DNA from 3 places in the Solibacillus kalamii genome. Region 2 is predicted to be linked to each of the others. Evidence: riboswitches for the same ligand, from Rfam matches in the RefSeq annotation. Region 2 holds a riboswitch; each other region holds the start of a gene.

The links. Region 2 has a riboswitch for cobalamin ahead of CBM15_RS11650 (glutaredoxin family protein). Riboswitches for the same ligand answer to the same signal wherever they lie in the genome.
Region 1: linked by a shared signal. The riboswitch ahead of metE (5-methyltetrahydropteroyltriglutamate--homocysteine S-methyltransferase) and the one ahead of CBM15_RS11650 (glutaredoxin family protein) in region 2 are both predicted to bind cobalamin.
Region 3: linked by a shared signal. The riboswitch ahead of CBM15_RS00080 (hypothetical protein) and the one ahead of CBM15_RS11650 (glutaredoxin family protein) in region 2 are both predicted to bind cobalamin.

The regions. Positions count from the first base shown of each region.
Region 1 is NZ_NHNT01000003.1:134,214-139,049, reverse strand. Features, by position in the region: gene CBM15_RS07650 (DUF1659 domain-containing protein) at 1-90, shown strand, start outside; gene CBM15_RS07645 (DUF2922 domain-containing protein) at 122-343, shown strand; gene CBM15_RS07640 (YvrJ family protein) at 406-546, shown strand; gene CBM15_RS07635 (SCO family protein) at 653-1,264, shown strand; cobalamin riboswitch at 1,620-1,799, shown strand; gene metE (5-methyltetrahydropteroyltriglutamate--homocysteine S-methyltransferase) at 1,963-4,233, shown strand; gene CBM15_RS07625 (hypothetical protein) at 4,245-4,424, shown strand; gene CBM15_RS07615 (VC0807 family protein) at 4,721-4,836, opposite strand, start outside.
Region 2 is NZ_NHNT01000007.1:130,238-135,073, reverse strand. Features, by position in the region: gene nrdE (class 1b ribonucleoside-diphosphate reductase subunit alpha) at 1-720, opposite strand, end outside; gene nrdI (class Ib ribonucleoside-diphosphate reductase assembly flavoprotein NrdI) at 717-1,085, opposite strand; gene CBM15_RS11650 (glutaredoxin family protein) at 1,082-1,306, opposite strand; cobalamin riboswitch at 1,464-1,646, opposite strand; gene dut (dUTP diphosphatase) at 1,818-2,255, shown strand; gene CBM15_RS11640 (hypothetical protein) at 2,291-2,605, opposite strand; gene CBM15_RS11635 (hypothetical protein) at 2,607-3,032, opposite strand; gene CBM15_RS11630 (alpha/beta hydrolase fold domain-containing protein) at 3,272-4,159, shown strand; gene CBM15_RS11625 (3-hydroxybutyrate dehydrogenase) at 4,604-4,836, opposite strand, start outside.
Region 3 is NZ_NHNT01000001.1:9,672-14,507, forward strand. Features, by position in the region: gene cobS (adenosylcobinamide-GDP ribazoletransferase) at 1-666, opposite strand, end outside; gene CBM15_RS00070 (bifunctional adenosylcobinamide kinase/adenosylcobinamide-phosphate guanylyltransferase) at 679-1,221, opposite strand; gene CBM15_RS00075 (ABC transporter substrate-binding protein) at 1,419-2,372, opposite strand; gene CBM15_RS00080 (hypothetical protein) at 2,362-2,919, opposite strand; cobalamin riboswitch at 3,080-3,261, opposite strand; gene CBM15_RS00085 (Fur family transcriptional regulator) at 3,313-3,723, opposite strand; gene CBM15_RS00090 (metal ABC transporter permease) at 3,720-4,586, opposite strand; gene CBM15_RS00095 (metal ABC transporter ATP-binding protein) at 4,602-4,836, opposite strand, start outside.

The DNA of each region.
Region 1 (4,836 bases), on a different contig from region 2:
CTATACACAGTTGGGACAACAATCGTCGGCTTAACAGATTACGATTATATCGAATCTGTGAAAACGCAGAAAGAAACGATTACAGCTTAATCAAGTGTAGTAAAGAAAAGGAGGTGAGCTTATGGCACAAGTTTTACAATTAACATTTGCCAACATTGCAGGAAGCACGATGACGATCAATATTAATGATCCGAAGCCGAATTTAACGGAGGCTGAAGTGAATGCAGCGATGCAAACAATTATTGATCAGGCGGTATTTTCGAAAGACGGATTTTTGTTCAATGTAAAAAAATCTGCGCGTATCGTTGAGCGTAATGTAACAGCAATTGAACTGATCAGCTAATAGCAAGGCCGGCGAAGTGTGATGCTTTGCCGGCTTCTTTAAATAAAAATGGAGGGATTATAATGGACCAGTGGATTGCCATTCTTCAGGAAGTAACGTTTCCGATCTTTATATCTTTTTATTTACTGTATCGGATAGAAACAAAACTTGAAGCGATTCATACAGCACTCGTATCATTACATCATCCTGCAGATAGAGCGTGAGAAACTCTTCACAATGTTGACACACGTCCTTTCTTCCAATAACTATTGAGAATATACTAAATATTGGGTAAGATGAGAGTAATGTTCAAAGAGTGGAGAGAGAGAAATGAAAACGAAAAACATAGTATTCGCACTTATGCTCTTGGCAGCAACTGTACTTACAGCATGCAGCAATTATCAGTTTAAACCGACGACCAACTTTGAAATTAGCGAGTTTACGATGACCGATCACCGGAACAATGAAGTGACACTGGACAGCCTAAAAGGGGAACCATGGCTTGCAATGTTCATCTTCACAAGCTGTACAACAATTTGCTCGCCAATGACAATGAATATGACCCGTGTCCAGGATCATCTCGAGAAAAAAGGGCTGGAAGATTATAAAATTGTCGCGTTTTCCGTTGATCCGGACTACGACACACCGGCGCGTTTGACAGAATATTTATCGCGCCATACACCAGTGGATGAATCAAAATGGCATATGCTGACAGGATACGATCAAAAATTTATTGAGCAGTTTGGCAGAAACTCATTTAAAACACCTGTCCAGTCGATTGAAGGGAACGATCAAGTTATCCATGCCGATACATTTTTCCTAGTTGATGAAAAAGGAATCGCCGTGAAAAACTATTCAGGCTATGGCACAGGCGAAGATGGTGTTCCATATGAAACGATTGCAAGTGATATGGAAGCACTCATTGAAGAACGTCTAAAATAATAGTGAAATGTTAGATTAACTTGCGAAAAAAGTGCAGCTGCTTTTTGAGCAAGTTTTTTGCTGAGTGAGGGCTTTTCTAATAAAAATTTAAATGTGCTAATAAATCCACCGATTTTCTAATAAGTTGCTGATTTTCTAATAAAGGAGCAGGATATGCTAAAATCAGTTCCAGATTAGCTAATAAGTATGTCAACTTTTCTAAAATCATCCGAAGAAGTGCTAAAATAAACAAATTTCTTCTAATAAAAAGCACACAGCATCCACTGAAATCATTTCAACCCCGCATATCCTCGTATAGGACGCTAAATAAAAAGAATTTTCAAAACTCAAATTCTATGATATAGTATACGAAATTGCATACTGTGTAAGTTACGGTGCTTGTGAGAACAAGCTTAAAAGGGAAACCAGTGAAAGTCTGGTGCTGTCCCGCAACTGTAAATCGGAGTTCGTGATATTCAACCACTGTCTATTGATGGGAAGGGTCACAAGAACGTTGATGATGAGCCAGGAGACCTGCCGGAAACTAGTACACGCCAATACCTACGTGGAAATAGGTGGTGATTTTGTGCGAAAGTGAGACAGAACTCCTTTGATTATGCAAAGGTTTTTATTGTCAATCTCTTAAACATTCACACCCCTCTTTCATTTTGAAAGAGGGGTTTTGGTTTTTATGTAACAAATTTAAGGAGGAATTGTTTATGAAAACAGCAGTAATTGGCTATCCGTATATTGGACAAAATCGTGAATGGAAGCGTATAACAGAGGCGTTTTGGAAAGAACAATTGTCTTTAGGAAGTTTTGAACAGGAAATGAAAAACTTACGCATCGCTCAACTTCAGCAGCAACAGGATTTAGGGCTGGATATTTTAACGGTAGGAGATTTTACATACTATGACCGTATGCTTGACTTAGCCTTTATGTTTAATATGATTCCATCTAGATACGACCATCTATCATTGCAGCATCATTTAACAGCGTATTTTGCAATGGCGCGCGGTGCTGAAAATGTGGTGGCAAGTGAAATGACGAAATGGTTCAACACGAATTATCACTATATTGTACCTGAATACGAAGGACAGCAACTGGCATTGCAACACAATGTTTACGCGCAATATATTCAGGAGGCAATCGAAACATTCGGCATAATCCCTCGTGTGACTATTATCGGTCCATTTACATTTTATAAACTGACGAAAGGTATTGGCCAAGAACAAAAACAACACTATATTCAGCAGCTGGTAATGGTATATAAAGAGTTGCTTCAGTCGTTGGAAGCAAGTGGTGCAACGTCGATCCAGCTTGAAGAACCAAGCCTTACAAAAGACCTTACGTCCGAAGAAATAGCATTAGTTCAGCATTTCTATCATCAAGTATTAAACGGACTGACAGTTGAAACGATCTGCACAACTTATTTTGAAGCGTTATCCGACTATGAAACATTGATTGATTTGCCTGTTGATGGCTTTGGACTGGACTTTGTTCATGGGAAAAATGAAAATCTAGCAGCGTTAAAGAAGTTTGGTTTTCCAAAAGATAAAGTTCTATATGCAGGTATTATTAATGGTCGGGACATATGGAGAGCCGAGCTGCAGAAGCAGTTGGCACTAATAGCGGAAATACGTTCCTATGTACCATTTTCACCAATCTATCTACAAACATCGTGCAGTCTTCAGCATGTGCCAGTTACAACAGCAGGAGAGGATGGCATTGTGCCAGAGCTGCTAAATGCTTTAGCATTCGCCAATGAAAAAATAACGGAACTGCAAATGATCAAAGGGAAAATTCTTCAGCCCGAAGTCCCTCATATCCAGGCATTTTTAGAAAGCGAAAAAGCAATCCGCACATTGGCACTTCATGAATCGAGAAAAAAGAAAGCTGTACATGCACAAGTAAACGAATTAACACCGGAAGCATTTAAACGAACTGATAACTACGACAAGCGCAGTAAGCTACAACGTGCCTTTTTACAGTTACCAGACTATCCGACAACAACAATCGGGAGCTTCCCGCAATCTGCAGAAGTTAAGAAAAACCGTAGTTTATGGCGAAAAGGGGAAATTACAACAACAGAGTATGAAGCATTCAACGCGAATGAAACGGCACGTTGGATTGCGATTCAGGAGCAACTTGGCCTTGATGTCTTTGTTCATGGGGAATTCGAGCGAACAGACATGGTGGAATTTTTTGGTGAAAAATTAAACGGATTTGCGTTTACGAAAAATGGATGGGTAGTTTCGTACGGATCGCGTTGTGTAAAACCTCCAATTATTTACGGAGATGTTGAATGGATAGAACCGATGACAGTTAAGGAAGTAAGTGCGGCACAATTACTTACGGAAAAACCGGTCAAAGGGATGCTGACAGGACCCGTTACAATTTTAAACTGGTCATTTGTAAGAAATGATTTAGCGCGCTCAGAAGTTGCTTATCAAATCGGCCTGGCATTAAGAGAAGAAGTAAGGGCACTTGAAAATGCGGGAATCAATATTATTCAAGTAGATGAACCTGCTTTGAAAGAAGGCATGCCAATCCGTAAAAGTCTGCATAAGGCTTATATCGATGCGAGTGTAGCTGCATTTAAATTAGCGACAAGCGGTGTGCGTGAAACGACCCAGATTCATACACATATGTGTTATTGCGAATTTAACGATTTTATTGATGTTATAGAAGCATTGGATGCGGATGTAATTTCAATTGAAACGTCACGAAGTCATGGGGAGCTGATAAAAGTACTAAAAGAAACACCATATGGACTTGGAATTGGCTTAGGTGTATATGATATTCATAGCCCGCGTATTCCAACTGTGGAAGAAATGGCAACTATTATAGAAAATAGTAAAAAAGTAATCGCAAAAGAACAATTTTGGATCAATCCCGATTGTGGTCTGAAAACTCGTACGGAACAAGAGACCATTGCATCATTGAAAAATATGGTTGCCGCAAAAGAGCGACTAAAACAGTTGAATTAGGGGTGGTTACTATGAGTCGAATGAAAAGAAATTACAGCCCTGTGTTTTTGACAGCGATAATGAATAGCTTTACAGGAAGTTATACAAAAAGCCTTAAAGAGTTACGTGATGAGTTGATGACGACATACCCAGCGGATGCAAAGGAGATTCAAAAGGCATATTATTTTGTAAAAGCTGAGTTAGTAGGATGAAGGAATTTTTTATAAACAAATAGAAAATACAATGCCCATTGCAATATGCAATGGGCTATTTGTAATCGTGGTATCGAATTAAAAAGTTCCTTTAAATTTCTCGGGCTTTACGACATAGCCTTCTATAATATACCCGCAATCGGTACAAATAATGTACTCGATATTGCATCCTAAACTTAATTTATTAACAGGTGACATTACACTGTACCCGCTGTGTTTTCCTCTACCTAATTCCGTGCTGCGACATTTTGGGCATTCTTTAATGTTTGTCATCTCCATCATCCTTTCAGAAAAAATTAATCCGCCACAATGTCAGGTTCCGGCAGCTTTTCATCCTTCTTCTCCTGTAATCGATTTGTATACTTTTGAACAATTACGTTGATGTAAAAGAACATCCCCATGACAATTCCGG
Region 2 (4,836 bases):
ATTTCTTTGGCCAAGCTGATTCGAATACGAGAACGAATTTTCCAGCAGTTTTGCAACAGGCATAACCCCGCTCGCACGGTTTAAAATTCCTTTAATCGGATCTCCCAACGGACGCAGATCGGTCAAGTTTACCCCGACACCGCCGCCTAAGCGGGAAAGTTCAAGACAATAGCCGATATTCTCGGCGATTGAGTTCATCGTATCGTCCATCGTTAGTTTAAAACATGAAACTAGCTCACCGCGCGCTTTTTTCCCGCTGTTTAGGGCAGTTGGGGTTGCCGGCTGGTAGGCAGTCATGACCGCTTCAATGGCCTTTTCAGCCAATGCTTCATCGCCTTGTGCTAAATACAGGGCGATAATGACGATTCGGTCTTCATACTTTTCCAGAATTTCTTTTCCGTCCCGGCTTTTCATCGCATAGCTTTCGTAGAACTTCGAAGCACTCATGAATGAAGGAAACCGGAACTTGTAGGAATAGGCTTTTTTGTACATTTGTTTAATAAAGTCCATCGAGTACAATTCCAAAAATTCTTTTTCGTAATAGCCTTCATCGACTAAATAACGCACTTTTTCCTCGATATCGATAAAGTAGCGTAAACGGACATTCACGTCTTCCAGGAAATAGCGGCGTGTTGCTTCTTTGTCTTTCGCCAGATCCAATTCACCGGTAGCACGGTAACGGTTTAGAATATCGTTATTTAATTTTAAATATTGTTTCATATCGATGCCTCTTTCCAAATGGAGTAGTAGTAATCTGTAATCGCTTCATAATTCGCCGGAGTTCCTCGCATTTCCACTTTTTCGATTAACGGAATTCCGTATTGTGCAGCTAAAAGGTCACCTGCACGGCCGAAAAAAGCATGACCGAAATTACGGTTTCCGCTTACGATAATTCCTTTGCATAGATCAAAGTTCGCAGTCATGAACTGGTCGACGATAGGGGGAACAGAGCCTAATCCATCCGTATACGTAAATAGAAGATACGGTTCATCCATTTTCTCTACTTCCGCCAGATCCTTTGCGGGCAAGCCGAGTTTTTGCACGATGGATCGTACATTACCAGTACGTGAAGCAAATATGATCATGCGGTCATTTCAGAAATGCGATCGATAATTGACGTCGGCTCTGCGATAAATTCACCGTTGATTTCAAATAACGGCACAGACAAAAAACCTGCATCGAGTACTATTTGTTTTGCACTCTCATCATGGTCAATATTAATAACCTCGACCTCCAAGTTGGCAGCATCGAGCTCCGATTTTACCCATAGGCATTTTGGACAAATTGTTTTCGTATAAAGTTTCATAATAGAACCCCTCGCTATTTAAATATTACTAGTAATTGTGGTGCACATGTCATGGGGGAACATGCAGAAAAAACAAAAAAAGCTATCCCGGAAAACAGGATAGCTTGAAATGGAAACGAGTAAAAGAGCGCCTCCATTTCCTATTCCCCGAAGAAATGTACGTAGTTTTAACGCGGCAGGTCTCCTGGCTTTGCTTCATTCGTCAGACATACCTTCCCATGCATTGCACAGTGGTCTATTCGTCTTCAGTCAGCATTTACAGTTGCGGGGACAGCGTTGGATTCACACCAAACTTCCCTTTTAAACTACATTTAGTAGTACCGTGATAAAAAAACACAATATATAGTTGAATTGAGTATAAGCTTTAACAACATAAAAGTAAAGAGCCTAAAGAAAGATAACATAAATCCATTAAGAATTCTAGAAAACTCCCTATTGAAAATAAAGAAAAAATATGGTTTTGTTATAACTGCATGTAAATAGATTTTATAAATGAGAAAGTTGGTTGAATATGTCGATTCAATTAAAAATTAAGAAAACCCACCCGAATGCTGTATTGCCGAAACAGGCACGGGAAGGGGATGCAGGGATGGATTTAAGTGCGGTTGAAGAAAGAGTTTTACTGCCTGGTGAATACGGATTAATTAAAACCGGTCTTCAAATCGAACTGCCGGAGGGAACAGAAGCGCAAGTACGCCCACGTAGCGGATTGGCACTCAAACATGGGATTACGGTGTTAAATAGTCCAGGTACCATCGATGCAGGCTATCGCGGTGAAATCGGCGTGATTTTAATCAATCACGGGAAAGAACCTTTTACGATTGAGAAAGGAATGCGCATCGCCCAGCTAGTCATTCAATATGTTCTGCAAGTTTTCATTGAAGAAACAGACAAACTGTCGGATACGGAGCGCGGTGATAAGGGCTTTGGTTCGAGCGGAGTGAAATAATGAAAAAAAGCCTGCTTTCGGATGAACACAGGCTTTTAATCTTCTTTTTTCCACTTTATATAATTGTATGACATTTGAAAAACAAATACGATCACGAGCAACAGCGTAACAAATATAAAGTTAGCGGAAAACCTTTCAAAATAATAAATGATCGCTAACGGAAAAATACAAAACGGGATTGAATAAATCGTGCGTAAAAATTTACGGCGATATGATAGGCCATGATAGGCAAACTTAAATCCTTTATCCACTTTCGGCTTTTTCCGGAAATACATAGACAAGACAAGTGTCGTAATTGAAATCACTAATAATATGAATCCGTACTGAATTAAAAAATCTAAATCAACCATATTAGTTTCCTTCCTCTCCTTTTGACTGAATATCGATCTGTGTCACAATTTTTGAAATCGGTAAATACGAAAGTTCACAATTATAACGCCCATCAGGCAGATCTTTGTAAGTACCGGACTTTATGTTATAAAGATTATCTTCAATCTTTACTTCAGTCGTATCAATACTTCTCCCATGACCGTTTACAAAGTTGATTTCACAAATCCCCTCCGCAAATTTCTGATTGCCCGCTTGTAGATGATAAAAATCATATCCATAAATACCCGTTACAATCAGCATGAACAGCGTTAGCACACCAAGCATAAACGTATTCATGTTATAGGGGGAGGATTTCTTATTTACGAACTGCCGTATAAAAAAGAAAGCTGCAATGATAAATAATAAAGTGAAAATTATTAGAGCACTGTAAAATCCAATGAGCACCATCATTCCCTCCTTTAGAATTTATTACCTAATTTACGGATAAGTCGGGAAAAAGTTTCAGAATTATATCGCGATTTGTTTTATTGAGATAATAATGTGCTTAAAACAATCGACACTTTTTTCTAATAGGTACTAAGTATGCATAAGGATAAATAGAAACGTTTATCCGTTTAGAAGGTGATCAATCAATTTTAGTCGAATGGATAAGAATCATAGTAGAAAAAATTGGATGGAGGCATTGTATGCGAAGCGTGCAAAGTGTGTTGTTTGAGAAGTTCTTAATACTACGCGGAACAAAGAAAAAATTTATGGATTTGCGTCTGCTCGATGATTTTATTGCAATGAAGCATAACGAGAAACCGTATGAATTTGATGCTAAATTCAGAGATCAGCATCAAATACAGAAAGACGAATTAAATGGCATTTACTATTACACAATTAATGAACAACAATCACCGGAAAAGGTCATCTACTATTTCCACGGCGGAGCGTATATTAATGATCCACTGATTTTTCATTGGCGTTATTTAGTAAAGCTTGCACAGGAGTCAAACTTCACGATTGTTGTGCCGATTTATCCGAAGTTGCCTAAACATACACATAAAGAGTGCTTTGTTGCCATCCATGACTTATATGATCATCTCGTTTTAAAATACGATGCACCGTTTATTTTTATGGGGGATTCTGCTGGAGGCGGGTTGGCATTGGCGTTGGCTCAGGATGTAAAGCGATGTTCGAAAAAGCAGCCGCAGCATATTGTTCTACACTCTGCCTGGCTAGATGTACGAGGGGAAGACCCGCGCTATAAAGAACTTGAAAAACTCGATCCCATGCTAGGAGTGATAGGTGCACAGGAACTTGGCAGGTTATGGGCGGATGGCTTGGAGTTAACCGACTACAAAATAAGTCCTGTGCATGGAGAACTAAAAGACATCGGACAAATTACCGCTTTTGTGGGGACAGGTGAACTACTGCTAGTCGACGCAAATATGCTTATCGATAAAGCAAAAGAACAGGGAGTAGCAATCCATTACTACGAATATCCAAAAATGAACCATGTTTTCCCGGTATTTCCGATTCCGGAAGCAAAGAAAGCAATGAAACAACTGCTTAAGATTATAAAAAATTAGTATGAATTAATAAGGACTTTTACAGTACGGAAAATGTATATTATCCGACGCGAAAAAGCAGAGGACAAAATCAGGAGGCCAAGTTAACAATAGCTGATAAGGAAGGAAGTGAGCAGCCAGCGATTATTTCGGAACAGTATCCGATTGAACTTATGATATCAAGTCCATACTTTTCCTTGACTCTTTACAAAGGTAATTTCACATATCCCTCCAGCAGTTTTCTGATCGCCTGTTTACAGATGACAAACAGGAAACAGGTGTGTTGAAAGGTAAAAAAATTTCTACACACCTGCATTGCTTTAATAAATTTGGCATCCATTTATTAATAAAGTTCTCGACGTGAGACTTAAGGACCCCACAAAGCGAAGACAGCTTGGATTTCGAGGCACAAGCTATGCTAAAGAATGCGTCCTCTGTGAACAGAGGTGAACATCCCTGAATTAATTATTGCACTGTGTACCCGCCATCTAAAACGATAGCCTGGCCAGTCATTCCTTTTGCTCCCTCGCTCGAGACAAATAGAGCCAAATCAGAGATTTCTTTTACATCAAGTAATCTTTTTTGAGGAACGAGTGGATAAATCACTTCTTCCAATACGTTTTCGAGAGGTATGTTGCGTGTTGCTGCTAAATCTTGCAATTGATTTCGAACAAGTGGTGTATCTACATAGCCTGGAC
Region 3 (4,836 bases), on a different contig from region 2:
GTAAATAACAACGGCGACCAGCATCACGATAACTAAAATAAATAAGCTGAATACGCCAATGTAAAACCAGCTTACAAATGCTAGAATACTTTGTAAAACGATCAGAAAAACAAGCTTATTTCGAATGACGATCCCTTTAAAATAAGCAGCGAGTCCCTTTTCTTTTGCCGGCTGCATCGTTACAAAATAGAGCAGCATCCCCATTCGCGCTATAAAAGGAATAAAGATTAAAAATGGCACAATCGCCAATTGCCCATACGTCAACATTTCATAAATAACGCCGATTTTTAATACAAGTAAACCAAAAACACTAAGTACCCCAAATGCGCCTGTTCGCGGATCATCTAATATCTCCAGCCGTTTCTCCTTTTCTCCATAGGAAAAGAACGCATCGCTCATATCGATCCAGCCGTCTAAATGCAATCCACCTGTCAGAACGATCAATCCGATCACAATCAAAATCGCCAACAGCAACTCCGAAACCTCACTATAACGAGATAGTATAAATACACCACCACTAATGATGGACCCGATAAGTAAACCGACAATCGGCAAAAATCCATACATCCATGTAACAGACTTGGCATTCATATCCAGCTGTTTTTTTATCGGCACTGCCGAAAAAAATTGCCAAGCTAACAAAAAACCGCTCCAACTATTTTTCAACTTGGTTCCTCCTTACTTCCATCGCTGTACAAGCTGAAATTGTACTTCATATGCTTCATCACTATTTTGGACAATCCATTGATGAAGCTCACCTAGCAATTTGCGGTACAAATTTACCTCATCATACTGTGATGGCAGTTCATCCAGCACTTCATTTGATACAACTATTATTGTAGCACCTTGCTTCCGCCAAGTTAGCAATTGCTTTTGCAGTGATTCGATACAATTATCGATGTACTCGCTATTTTCATTTATTTGTTCATATGTATACAGTACATTCGAAAGCCATGTTGTCACACATTCAAAAAGCACAACATCATTATTTGAAAGCTGCTCGATCGTAAAAGGAATCTGTACTTGCATTTCAACTGTGTTCCAATGGGCGTTCTGATTTTCGCGGTCTTGCTGATGGCGGATAATTCGTTTTTTCATTTCCTCATCAAAGGATACACCTGTCGCCACATAGTAGAGCGTCTTTTCTTCACCTAACTGCCTAGCAAATTTTTCTGCAAAAGCACTTTTGCCGCTGCGTACACCACCGGTTATAAAAATCAATCGTATCCCTCCTTATTTTATCAATTACGCCTCGGCGTAATTGCGTCCGTATTCGACTTTGCGCTAAAGCGCAAAGAATTCATTACCGAAGTCGTGACATCCGCCGGAAGCCAATTAACTTCATTCAGTGATACCCGCTGAATGAAGTTAATTGAAAAAGACACGCCTAAACTTAGGCATGTCCTTTTATTCTATACTTATTTAAATAGTTCCGGGTATACTGATTGTGCCATAATTTTAACGGCTTCACCAATACGCGGTCCAGGACGGGACATAATATCTCCATCGACTAGATAAACCGCCTTTTCTGAAACTGCCTGTATTTTATCCCAACCAGTGCGTCCTAGAATCTCATCAACTGCATTTTCCATATAGGTTGCCGGTGTAATAATAATTTCAGGATTACGAGTAATGACATCTTCTTCCGCCACACTAATCCAGCTCGTCTGATCAGCAAAAATATTTTCAACATTGGCGTGATCCATTATTTCCTGCTGGAACGTACTGCTGCCGGTAGTCCAAAGATCCGGAGCTGGCGAAACTTCATAATATGCTTTTTTCTTCGTATCGATTGTCGCTGTTTTTTCTTGTACTGTTTCGATTTGTGCTTTAATGTCGGCTACAATTTCTTCGCCTTTTTCTTTTACATCCATTACTTCGGACAGTTGGATAATATCCGAATATACATCATCAAATGTCGCAGCCGAAGCAATTACAAACACTTTTAAACCTGCATCTTCCAATTGGGCAATTTGTGCTTCCTCCCCGATTGTATAGGCAACAACGACATCCGGATTTAATTCCAGAATTCGCTCTGCATTGATGGCAGTTGAAGTCGACACACGCTCAATTTTTTGTGCGGCTTCCGGATATGTATCATATTCTGTTGCCCCGATAATTTGTTCACCTACACCCAGCTCAAACAAAATTTCTGTATTGCTAGGCTGCAGGGAAATAATCGTTTCCGGTACTTCATCGAATGTTACTTCAACACCACGATCATCAACAACTGTATACGGTGCACCTTCACTTTTCGAAGCAGACTGTTCCTCTTTTTTTACGTTATTTTCTGATTTTTCATCATTTGATCCGCATGCTGCTAATAATAATGTTGCCGCTAAAGCAACAATCCATTTGTTGTTAAATTTCATTTGTTGCAACCCCTTTTTTCTTTTTCGTCGGATAAGATTTTGAGATGAATGGAATTTCCTCTTGTTGATGCTGCTGATTCATAAAGACCGCCATGACAAAAAACACATTGGCAAGCAGCCCGAGAAAATCAAACAAAATTTCATCCACTTCTCTTTCTTCGCTCACTTTATGTAATGCCCTGTAAGACTTTTTCGCCTCACTGCGGCAAATATGCAGTCTTGCTGCACTTTCGATTCCTTGTGGCAGTACAAACTGCTGAATCGCTTCTCCAACTTCACTTACATAAAAATCGTATCGATCGCTTAGCCATTGCAAATCCTCAAATGTAATGGCTAATTTACCGCGTACCGAACCATTGGCATGGTAAGCTAACGGTTGGATTCTCCTCAAATCTTCCAAAACGAGCTGACCGGAAGCATCATCAACTAACGTCGGAAAGACTGTACCGATTCGCGTTGTTAAAGAATCGGTGCGGATTTCATAGTCGACGCAGCTTGATTTTTCCCGCATAAACGGATAACAGGAAAAACGGATATCCTTTTTCATAAAATTCCCCTCACTTCAAGTAGTGCCTCACGAAATTATGAGTGTACGAAAAAAAGCCACCCAAGAAAATGGATGGCTTCAAAAATCAGAAAAGAGTGCTGCAAAAGGATGCTCATTCGATCAGTGACTGCCGTACATTCTCTTTAATTCCGAAGAGGGATGTTACGATAAGAAAAAGATTGGTCTCCTGGCTCTGCGTTTCACTTTACTCATAAGTACCTTCCCGCTATATTAGCAGTGGTCTCACACTTATTTTCATCAACGCTTACAGTTACGGAAATAGCTTCGGATTTACACCGAATTCCCATTTATGCATAATGCATCTTTTTCCTGCAAATTTATTCAATTTGTCTTAATCACTTTAGCATATTAACAGAAATATGCAATGGAAATTTACAAACAATCCGGACATTTGCCATAAATCTCAAATTTGTGTGCTTCTACAGCATAACCCGGCAGCTTTTCACCGAGCATTTCCATCGGGCAAACAGACAGTTCCTTTACATTCCCGCAATCACGGCAAATAAAATGGTGGTGATGATGATCCGACTCACAATGCATACGGAAGTTACGCTCACCGTTTAATTCTGTTTCTTCTAAAATATCAAGCTCCACGAAAGTAGCGAGGTTTCGGTAAATTGTATCGAAACTCATCCCAGGGAAATCTTTTTTCAATACTGATAACAAATCACGGGCAGTCAAATATTTGTCTGTAGCTGCAAACATACCCAAAATCAACTCTCGTTTATCCGTCTTTTTATAGCCATTATCCTTTAATATTTCCCATGCGCGCGCTGCATTCACAGTACCTCTTCCCCTTCCGATTTAATTGTGAATTTCAAAACAAGCTTTTTGATTAAAATTACTAATAACAAGATTAAAATGGATGTGACAACAATTGTTCCACCCGGTGCCAAGTTCAGGTAAAATGCAGAAATGAGTCCGATTACTACTGCCAGCTCTCCAAATACAATCGCTAAAATAATTGCTTCTTTAAAACCGCGAGCTAAACGCATCGCTGCAGCTACCGGCAATGTCATTAAGCTTGAAACAAGCAGAATCCCGACAATACGCATACTTGCTGCGATAACGAGTGCGACAACGATCATGAACAATAAATGAATCCATTTCGCAGGTAAACCGCTCGCTTTCGCATATTCCTCATCGAATGACAATACGAAAAGCTCTTTAAAAAATAGAATCAAAAATAATACAACTACGACTGCAATTGCCAGCACAACATATAGATCCTGACGCGATACAGCCGATACAGAGCCAAATAAATAGCTCATTAAATCGGTATTAAATCCGCTTGCAAGTGATATTAAAATGGCACTCACACCGATTCCGCCCGACATAATAATTGGTATCGCAAGTTCTTCATAATGTTTATATAGTCGGCGTAATCGTTCAATTAAGATCGAACCACTTACAGACGCGATAATCCCTAAATAAATCGGGTTCAGCAAAGCCAGCGCTGCAAACGATTGGCTCAAGTACAGGCTCCCGGCAATCCCCGCCAGTGTTACATGCGACAGTGCATCTGCAATTAGCGATAAACGTCTTACTACGATAAATACACCAAGCAATGGTGCGATTACTCCAATAACTAGCCCTGAGAAAAAGGCATTTTGTAAAAATTCATAGTCTAATATAGCTTCAATCATAACGGCCTGCTCCTCTTAATGAATCTTTCGAACAGAGTGGCCGTTCCAGCTAGCAATCTGTTCTTCCGAAATCGTATCAAAATCATTTTTGTACCCGTGGAAATGAATCGACTGATTTAAGCACGCTACATGACTGACACGATCCGAAACCGTGTCCACATCATGGGTAACTAAAATCATCGTCATATTGTGATGCTTATTTAAATGTGCGAGCATATCATAGAATGCCTGCACATTTTCTCGGTCAATT